DNA from 4 places in the Streptosporangium sp. NPDC004631 genome. Region 4 is predicted to be linked to each of the others. Evidence: riboswitches for the same ligand, from Rfam matches in the RefSeq annotation. Region 4 holds a riboswitch; each other region holds the start of a gene.
What was found. Region 4 has a riboswitch for cyclic di-AMP ahead of ACWEF2_RS19245 (CHAP domain-containing protein). Riboswitches for the same ligand answer to the same signal wherever they lie in the genome.

Region 1 (2,192 bases), on a different contig from region 4:
GCCGATGCTAGTGGACCGGCGACCGGCGGTCGCGTCCGCCGGGACACCGCCGGCGAACCGGGCCGGGGCGGTCGAGGAGAGGCGGCTCCACGATCACAGGCGTGATCGTGGAGCCGCCTCCTCTACCTGTTACCCATCTCCTCCGGAGCGGGTTGTGGTGTCACCACGTCCGGCCGGCTCCGGTCCGGCCCCATCGGCCACGGCGCGGACGGCACGGGCGGCGTTCCCGCGACCCGGCTCCGCGACGCGCCGAGAACGCCGTTCGACGTTGAACGGTCCGGACACCTGTCCCCCTCCACGGCGACCACGATGGGGTCAACTCTCCGGCTGTGCCCCGAACCGGATGGACGGGGCCGTGTCCCGCTGTCAGCCGCCCGGACGGACGGCTCCGGCGAAGGAGGACCTGTAGTAGCCCCTCAGCCTCACGATCCGGACCGTCTTGCCGCTGCTCGGCGAATGGACCATCCTGCCGTGGCCGACATACATGCCCACGTGGCCCTTTCCGTAGAAGAACAGCAGGTCACCAGGGTGCAACCTGCTCCATGAGACCTTCTTCCTGACGACGCGGTACTGGCTGTACGTGACCCTGGGGAGGGAGACGCCGGCCTTGCGCCACGCGTACTGGACAAGGCCCGAGCAGTCGAACGCGCCGGGACCGGTGGCTCCCCACCGGTACGGATCGCCGATCTGCCGCTTGGCCACCGATACGGCCTTCCTGGCCTTTGTCCTCTGCCGTGCGGCCCTGTTCATCGCGGTCTTGGCCGTGCGCTTGACGTGAGTCTTCGCCGTGCTCCCGACCTGAACCGCGGCCGCGCTGTCCGTCGCCGCCCCCGCCGCCGTGGGTCCCAGCGTGACCGCCCCGGTTGAGGCGGTCAACGTGAGGACAAACCCACCGAGGGAAAGACGAAAAAGGCGTGACAAACGAAGGTTATGCAGGGTGGTAGACAGGATTTCTCCTTGGGACTTCCACTGATGCCTACCGGGTTAGCTGACGGATTCGGGCTGGGAAGACGCCCTACGACACAGATATGTCGATTCACCCCTGACCGTAGGTTGACGGCCTATTGGTTCCCCGGCTCCATGCCTCCTGGCTGCACGAATTCGGCAGGTCACCGTGGTGGGGCGGACCCCTTGGAGGAACGGCGACCAATTGGATTTCTATCGGAAAGCCGGCCTGGGGGACCGACGCTCGGCGCGACGGTATGGCTTACTCGCCGCGACGCCAGAAGCTACTCTGATCATCACGTTTCGGCAAAGCCCTCACAAAGTTTAAAGATCAAATAACGCTTCTCGCGCCCACGGAAGACCTGCTCGGGGGCGACTTCATCGGTCGAATATGACTCTCGTCACACCCTCCGGATCATTATTCGGAAAGCGCCTCTCCTGTCGCGTACGTCACATCTTTGGCGACCTTCTCACCCTCCGCGTACGGCCCACGGGCCACTCTCGGCCCCGCCATGCCCACCCCGCTCTCCGGGATCGCCGCGAGGCCGCGCGCATCCGCCGGCCCTCAGCCGCGCTCAGTCCTCCCAGCGGAACGATCCAGCGGACCCTTCCGTGGAACGCTCCAGCGGCACCGGACGGGGCGCTGAGGGCCGAGCGGGGCGCTGAGGGGGCGGGCTCAGGGGCGGACGGCCCCGACCAGGCGGCGGCCGTAGGCCGACAGGGGAACGACCTTGACGACGTCCCCGGTCTGGGGGGCGTGGACGATCTTTCCGGCGCCCGCGTAGAGGCTCACATGTCCCAGCCCCTCACTGAAGATGAGGTCACCGGCCTGGAGTTCGCTCAGGGAGACCTTGCGGCCGGCCCCCCAGCTCCACTGCTCCCAGGTCGTGCGGGGGAGGCTGACGCCTCCGCTGCGCCAGGCCGCCTGGACGAGGCCGGAGCAGTCCCAGCCTCCCGGGCCGGTGCCGCCGTACTGGTAGGGCTTGCCGACCTGGGCGAAGGCGAAGCTCAGCGCGGCCCGGGCGTTGCCGGACGCCGGGCCGTTGTACTGGATCCCCGAGCTGTTGGGGTTGCCGGTCCTAAAGGCGCCGAGATCGCGCAGCACCTTCGTCTGGAGCTTCACCATCCTGTCGGCCTTGGCCTTCTCCTCGGCCAGCTCGTCACGCGTCCGATCGGCCTCGGTCAGGGCCTCCCTGGCCTGGTCGCGGTTGCCGCGCAACGTCTTGGTGGCCTCCTCGAAGGCGTTC
Region 2 (2,192 bases), on a different contig from region 4:
CGGACGCGGTGGCCGAGATCGACAACTACCATGCCGCCGCGTTCATGGCCGAGGTCTGGGCAGACTGGGTCCAGAAGGCCGATGCCGGGCAACTGGAGCTGCTCGACCCGTTCGGTCCGGGGTGTCCGGGACCGGCCCCGTCGGGCGAGCTCGCCGCCGACCCCGGCGCGGTCGCCGACTGGTACGCCGGGGTGATCGCCGAGCGCCGGACCCCGCTCGGGCTGGTCGCGGCCGACCGGGGTGCCGACGCGCTGGCCGTCATGGGGTGGCAGGGGGCGCTGAACCACAACGAGTGGATGGTCCCGCTGGCGGCCGTGGTGCGCAGCTGGGAGGACCGGTTCGGGGCGCGGCTGGTCGGCATGGGGTTCAACACCCTGGACCTGAGCGTCGCCGCGCCTCCGGTCACCCCGGAGCACGCCCTGCACGTCGCCGCCGAGCACTGGACGTTCTGTCCCGACAGCGTCATCTACAGCGCCGGGACGCTGATCGACTACGCCGAGCAGATCAGGGGGAGGAACGCCTGGTCCTTCTGGTGGGACTGACCGTCCGGGTCGCGGAGGCGGGACGGGCCGCACGGGTGAGGGCGGACCCGGCCGATTGGGCTCTCCGTGGATCCGTGGGCATATGCCGGGGCGGGCGGCGTCGTTGTGAGAAGGATCGGCGCACCGGCTGGGGGCGGCGGCTGCGACAATCGAGCGACTTGTTCGTAAAGCCCGTCTTCTTCGGGGATTAAGGGGAAGAAGCCGCAGGTCAGGTGGGTGATGACGATAAGATCATTAGGTAGGTTTCCTAATGGTTTCGCCGAACCTAACAGCGTGGAGTGAGGATGGTCAAGGCCTGGCCAATGGCTCTTTCTTGGCCGTTGAAGGTAGATCTTCTGGGGTTTTCATGGCTTTTGTTTTGCTTTGTCCCCATCTGGTAGGTAGTGTCCTAGTCGTTATCGGTCGGCGACTTGCCCTTCAGGAGAAGGAGCGGCCAACCGACGTCGAATCCCGAAGGCCCCCAGGGGGCCGCGGGAACCGGGGACCCACTTCATGGGGTGAATCCGCCGCAGGCCTGCGGCGGTAGGGCAACTCCAGCGCCCGAACCCGTCAGCTAACCCGGTAGACGAGATGGAGAGGAGATCCCCTTCATGGATCGCTGTATCGCCTTCGTCCCGGTGCCGCCTACCGTGTTCGTGCCGATCATCTAAGACTTCCTCGCCGCGCCCGGTCGCGGCACCACCTCGCATCGCGCCTCGCGTAGCGTCCGGCCCCTCCGGCTACGCCTTCTCTTCTCCGTGAGCGCGTACGCGTATACGCCCGTGTCTTCCTTGACCTCTTGTGCGGGCTGTCCTGTTCCCTCGCGAAAGAGTCTGCTTCCTATGCGTTTTTCCCCTCGTCTGCGCCATCACGTGTTCGCCGCCACCATCCTGGGTGCGAGCATCCTCACCTCCGCCGGCGTCGTCTCGGCACTCCCGGCCTCGGCCGACACCGGCTCCTCCTCGTCCGCCGACTCCGAGACCATCCTGCTCAAGGGCTCGACCAAGGCCTCCTACTTCTGGGACGACTCCTCAGGCCGGGCCGGGGACACCGGTCTGCCCGCGAGCGGCAAGCCCATGCAGAAGGGCATGATCGCGAGCCCGAGCTGGCCGCTGTTCACCGAGGGCTATGTCGTCTACAAGGGCAAGAAGGCCAAGTTCTTCGTCGGCGACCGAGGCCCCGGTATTCCCTCCAACAACGGTGTCATGATCGACCTTGACGCCAAGAGCTTCGCCGACCTGACCGGCGGCACGTTCAACCCCAGCACGCTGGGTGTGGACGGCGTCGGCGGCATGGGCCACATCAAGGTCGACTACGTCGTCACCAAGTGGGGCAACGGCGTGGGCAAGAAGAACCACCCCGTGGCGTTCGCCAGCGGCGCCTGGAAGGTCATGGACTCCAACCCGGCCGAGCCGCCGAAGGTCGTCCTCGCCGACCCGGCGCAGCCGAAGAAGGACCGGGAGGCCGACAAGACCGACCTCGCCGACGCGCCCGGGATCCTCATGCCCAACGGCGGCGTCGCCCCCGCGGCTCTCGCGCCGAAGGGCTTCCGGGACCTGAGCGGGTCACAGACCGCCCCCATCACCTCCGGCTCCGCCAACGCGCTGGCCGGCGCGGCGGGACTGGCCGCCGTGGGCGGCGCCACCTTCCTGATCGCCGGTCGTCTCAGCC
Region 3 (2,192 bases), on a different contig from region 4:
GCCAGCCGGAGCCCATGTTGATGCGCTGGCGCCAGATCACGTACTTGACGCCGAGCCGGTCCTTGTTCTTGATGGCCCAGGCGGAGATCTCGTCGCCGAGCCTGATGTTCTCCGCCGAGGGCATCGAGCCGCCGGTGCTCATCATGAAGTCGCAGGCGCGGCCCAGGGGGTGCTCGCCGTTGCCGCCGGTGCGGTAGCAGCCGACCTCGTGGGGGAGTTTGAAGCGTTCTTTGATGGCTTCGAGCATGATCCGGGTGCGGTCGGTGATGTTGTCGCCGCCGGTGGGGAGCTGGGGGACCCAGCTGCCGTCGGCGCGGCGGCCGGAACCCATCGGGACGAGCTGGTCGAGTTTCCGCTCGATGTCACGGATCACCCTCTCGGCGCCCTGGCGCTCGGTCTCCACGACCTTGGCCTCCACGCCGATCTGCTCGGTGAGCCGGGCCGCCTTGTCGGCGGCCTGCTTCTTGAGGTCCCGGCTCTGGGCGAAGTCCCGCAGGTAGGCGGTCCGCTGGGCGATGAGCTGTTCCATGACGACGGCGCCCTCCATGTCGGGGGCGAACAGCAGGGCGGGCAGGTCGGCGGCGCTGCTCTGGTAGCGGAGCTGGGCGATGGAGTCGACCTGTTCGCTCGCCTTGTCGTAGGTCTCCTCGGCCTTGCGCAGATCGACCTGGGCGGCCTCCTCGGCCAGCCGGGCCTTTCGCAGAGACTCCCGTTTGGCCGCGTAGGACTCGATGAGCTTGTCGACCTTCTTGTTCAGCCGGGCGAGTTCGGCGCGGAGCTCGGGCTCGGCCGGTTTGGGGGCGGCGCTGCCCGCGGACGCGCTGCCCAGGGTGAACGCGATGGCCGAGAGCACGGAGGCGGTCAGGGCCGCATGACGACGGAACGTGGGGGGCGAGGCCGCCACGGTTCTCCTCTCCTCACGCCTACCGGGTTAGCTGACGGGTTCGGGCTGGAGGAAGCCCTTCCACCGAAGTGGTTCACCCCAAATGCGTGGGTCCCCGGTTCCCGGGCGAGGCGCCCCGGATTAGGCATATCGGATGTTATGTCCGATGTGTGAGGATAGTAGTGGTAAACGGATGGTCATGCGACCCCAAGTCGAGACCGATCAGTGATCATTCCGTGATGACGGATCGGAGGAGTAGCGCCGCCTCCTCGGGCAGGACGTCGTTCACGAAAGCCCCCATGGCCGACTCCGAACCCGCGAGATACTTCAGCTTGTTGGGTGCCCGGCGGATGCTGAACAGCTCCAGGTGCGCGTAGGACAGCTCCCGGCCGACGTTCACCGGTGCCTGGTGCCAGGCCGCGACGTACGGCATGGGCATACCGAAGAGCCCGTCCAGCCGGCGCAGCACCTCTGTGTAGAGCGGCCCGAACGCCGCGCGCTCGGCCTCCTTGAGCCCGCCCAGGTCCGGAACCCGGCGGTGCGGGTAGAGGTGGACCTCCACGGGCCACCGGGCCGCGGCCGGCACGAAGGCCGTCCAGTGGTCGTTCGCGGCGACCACCCGGACCTCGGCCTCCCGCTCGGCGGCCAGTACGTCGGCGAAGAGGTTGCCGCCGGTCCGCTCCCGGTGGCGCTCGGCCGCGCCCAGGGAGAGCCTGGTGCGCGGGGTCACATAGGGGTAGGCGTAGATCTGGCCGTGCGGGTGGGCCAGGGTGATGCCGATCTCGGCCCCCCGGTTCTCGAAGCAGAACACCTGCTCCACGCCCGGAATCGCGGACAGCTCGGCGGTGCGGTCGATCCACGCCTCCATCACCAGGTCGATCTGGCCGGGGGAGAGCCGGGAGAAGGAGGAGTCGTGGTCGGAGGTGAAGCAGACCACCTCGCACCGGCCGGTCCCCGGCCGGGCCTCGCTCATGCCGCCGATGTCCCGGTGCGGGCCCGGCTGCGCGGAGAGGGATGGGAAGCGGTTTTCGAAGACCACCACGTCGTAGGAGGCCGAGGGGATCTCCGTGGAGTGACCGGGGGTGGACGGGCAGAGCGGGCACTCGCTCGTCGGCGGGAGGAAGGTGCGTCCCTGGCGGTGCCCGGCCACCGCCACCCACTCCTCGGTGAGCGGGTCGTAGCGCAGTTCCGAGGCGGCGGGCCGGGGCGGCAGGTCTCGCCGGTCGATCGCGCTCCGATCGGCGTCGTCGTGCCGGTCGAAGTAGACGAGCTCGCGGCCGTCGGCCAGATGGGTGATCGTGCGCTTCAT
Region 4 (2,192 bases):
GGGCGGCGAGGTCGGCTTCTACTCCGACTGGCGGGACGGGCCCGACTGGGAGACCTTCCATCTCACCGAGGTCCGCCGGATCCTGGAGCGCGACTACGGCGCCGGGGACCGGCGGGCGGTGGCCGGGCTGTCCATGGGCGGGTTCGGCGCGATGTCCTACGCGGCCCGCCACCCGGGCCTGTTCCAGGCCGCGGCCTCCTTCTCCGGCGTGCTGCACACCCGTGACGGCTACGACGGCGTCCAGCGGCTGCTCGGCCGCTACGGCGAGGACTCCGCCGATCTCTGGGGCGACCCGCGGGATCCCGAATGGGCCGCGCACAACCCGGCGGACCTCACCGCGAGGCTGCGTGGCACGCGGCTCTTCGTCTCCTGCGGGGACGGCTCCCCCGGCCCGCTCGACCCCGCGGGAACCGCGGTGGACCGGGGTGAGACGGCCCTGCTCCGGCAGGCGCAGACCTTCGTCGAGCGGGCCAGGGCCGACGGCGACAGCATCACCGTCGACTTCTACGGCCCCGGCACGCACAGCTGGCCGTACTGGCGGCGCGGCCTGGAGCGCGCGCTCCCCATGCTCATGGGGTCCATCGGCGCCGGGGTCTGACGCCGGGTAAGGCCGGACGTCAACGGCCGGGTAAACCGCGGGTCAGCGAAAAGATTTACCTTTGGCGCCCGGGAGGGTGGCGGCGTGACCGTCCCGTGACCACCCCCTCTCCGGCTTCGCACACGGGAGCGCCTCTCCCGCAGGGGTTCCCGGCCCGTGGCCGAAGATCGACACGGACCGGAGAGCCTCGGAGCGCGGCCGGCCCGCCCTCTCGATCCAGGCGTATTCCCAAGCCATAGCAATGTGTCGGACTTGTAATCGTCTGTCCGGTTCGCATAGCTTCTACGAATTCATGGCGAACGCCTGGACCTGCGAAGGTCCGCGCATTGCCACCACATTGCCCGACCACGCTTCACCAGGCGGATTCCTCCACCAGGTGAGCGTGGCCGCTGAATCCGCGAACCTCGCGGAACCGGGGAACCACGTTTTTGGGGTGAATCGGCGCGTACATGCGCTGTAGGGCACTTCCCAGCCCGAACCCGTCAGCTAACCCGGTAAGCGGTATGGAAGCGAAGCAAGGAGTCAAAACCCCTCATGGCCAAGCACCTCCTCACCCCCGGGAAGCACCACCTGGCCCGCGTCATCCTCGGAACATCCATCGCCCTCACCGGCGGCGTCCTCGCGGGACCCGCCGCCCTGGCGGACACTCCCGGACACACCCCGTTCGGCCCTTCCCGCACCGAGACCTCCAGGGTCGCCATGACCCCGCTCCAGCTTGAGGCCGAGCGGCTGCCGAAGGTCAGCGCCCAGCAGGTCCTGGACATCGCCGCCCAGCAGATCGGCGTCAGCGAGAACTCCCGGGGCGGCGGGACCAAGTTCCAGTCCTGGTACATGTCGTCGCCCCGCGCCCAGGAGACGGTCGCCCGCGACGGCGGCGCCCTCCAGGCGTACGCCAACGCCCCCTGGTGCGCGATGTTCGTCTCCTGGGTCGGCGAGAAGGCCGGCATCCGGCCCACCATGGGCTGGGACGCCTACACCGTCACCCACGCCAAGTGGTTCAAGACCAACAACCACTGGGGCACCACTCCCAAGCCCGGCGCGGTCGTCTACTTCGACTGGGCCGGCGGCAAGAACATCAGCGGGATCGACCACGTCGGTTTCGTGAAGAAGGACAACGGCAACGGCACGATCACCACGATCGAGGGCAACACCGGCAACGGCCGGGTCGAGGAGCGGATCCGGCCGATCTCCCAGGTCGTCGGCTACGGCTACCCGGTCTACAGCGACTGACCGGCTCGCATCGGAAAGGGGCGCGGCCGCCGGGCCGCGCCCCTTCGGCCGTTCATTTGACGAACGGCGGCCGCCGCCCGACCCTTGAGTCGGTCGCGGGTCCGGCCGGTCTCGGCCGCCGCATCCGCCCCACGGCCTCCTCCGGCGAAAGGACCACCGTGTCCAGGCAGTTCACCCTCCGCGGCGGCGATATGCACGCCGAGATCAGCGAGCGGGCCGCGGCCCTGCGCGTGCTCCGGCACGGCGGGCGCGACCTGGTGACCGGCTGGCCGGCGGACGGGCCGATCCCGCACTACAGCGGCACGCTGCTCGCCCCCTGGCCCAACCGGGCGGGCGGCGCCCGCTACACCTTCGGCGGCCGGAC

Region 1: another riboswitch for cyclic di-AMP. It lies ahead of ACWEF2_RS12945 (C40 family peptidase); the one in region 4 lies ahead of ACWEF2_RS19245 (CHAP domain-containing protein).
Region 2: another riboswitch for cyclic di-AMP. It lies ahead of ACWEF2_RS02165 (hypothetical protein); the one in region 4 lies ahead of ACWEF2_RS19245 (CHAP domain-containing protein).
Region 3: another riboswitch for cyclic di-AMP. It lies ahead of ACWEF2_RS03220 (coiled-coil domain-containing protein); the one in region 4 lies ahead of ACWEF2_RS19245 (CHAP domain-containing protein).

What each region holds. Positions count from the first base shown of each region.
Region 1 covers NZ_JBSGCR010000010.1:69,446-71,637, forward strand. Annotated here, with positions in the region: gene ACWEF2_RS12945 (C40 family peptidase) at 367-876, opposite strand; cyclic di-AMP (ydaO/yuaA leader) riboswitch at 959-1,117, opposite strand; gene ACWEF2_RS12950 (NlpC/P60 family protein) at 1,622-2,192, opposite strand, start outside.
Region 2 covers NZ_JBSGCR010000002.1:108,859-111,050, forward strand. Annotated here, with positions in the region: gene ACWEF2_RS02160 (DUF4253 domain-containing protein) at 1-542, shown strand, start outside; cyclic di-AMP (ydaO/yuaA leader) riboswitch at 974-1,125, shown strand; gene ACWEF2_RS02165 (hypothetical protein) at 1,364-2,192, shown strand, end outside.
Region 3 covers NZ_JBSGCR010000002.1:350,881-353,072, forward strand. Annotated here, with positions in the region: gene ACWEF2_RS03220 (coiled-coil domain-containing protein) at 1-904, opposite strand, end outside; cyclic di-AMP (ydaO/yuaA leader) riboswitch at 907-1,041, opposite strand; gene galT (galactose-1-phosphate uridylyltransferase) at 1,113-2,192, opposite strand; gene ACWEF2_RS03230 (DeoR/GlpR family DNA-binding transcription regulator) at 2,189-2,192, opposite strand, start outside.
Region 4 covers NZ_JBSGCR010000018.1:33,712-35,903, forward strand. Annotated here, with positions in the region: gene ACWEF2_RS19240 (alpha/beta hydrolase) at 1-598, shown strand, start outside; cyclic di-AMP (ydaO/yuaA leader) riboswitch at 976-1,114, shown strand; gene ACWEF2_RS19245 (CHAP domain-containing protein) at 1,133-1,828, shown strand; gene ACWEF2_RS19250 (aldose 1-epimerase family protein) at 1,987-2,192, shown strand, end outside.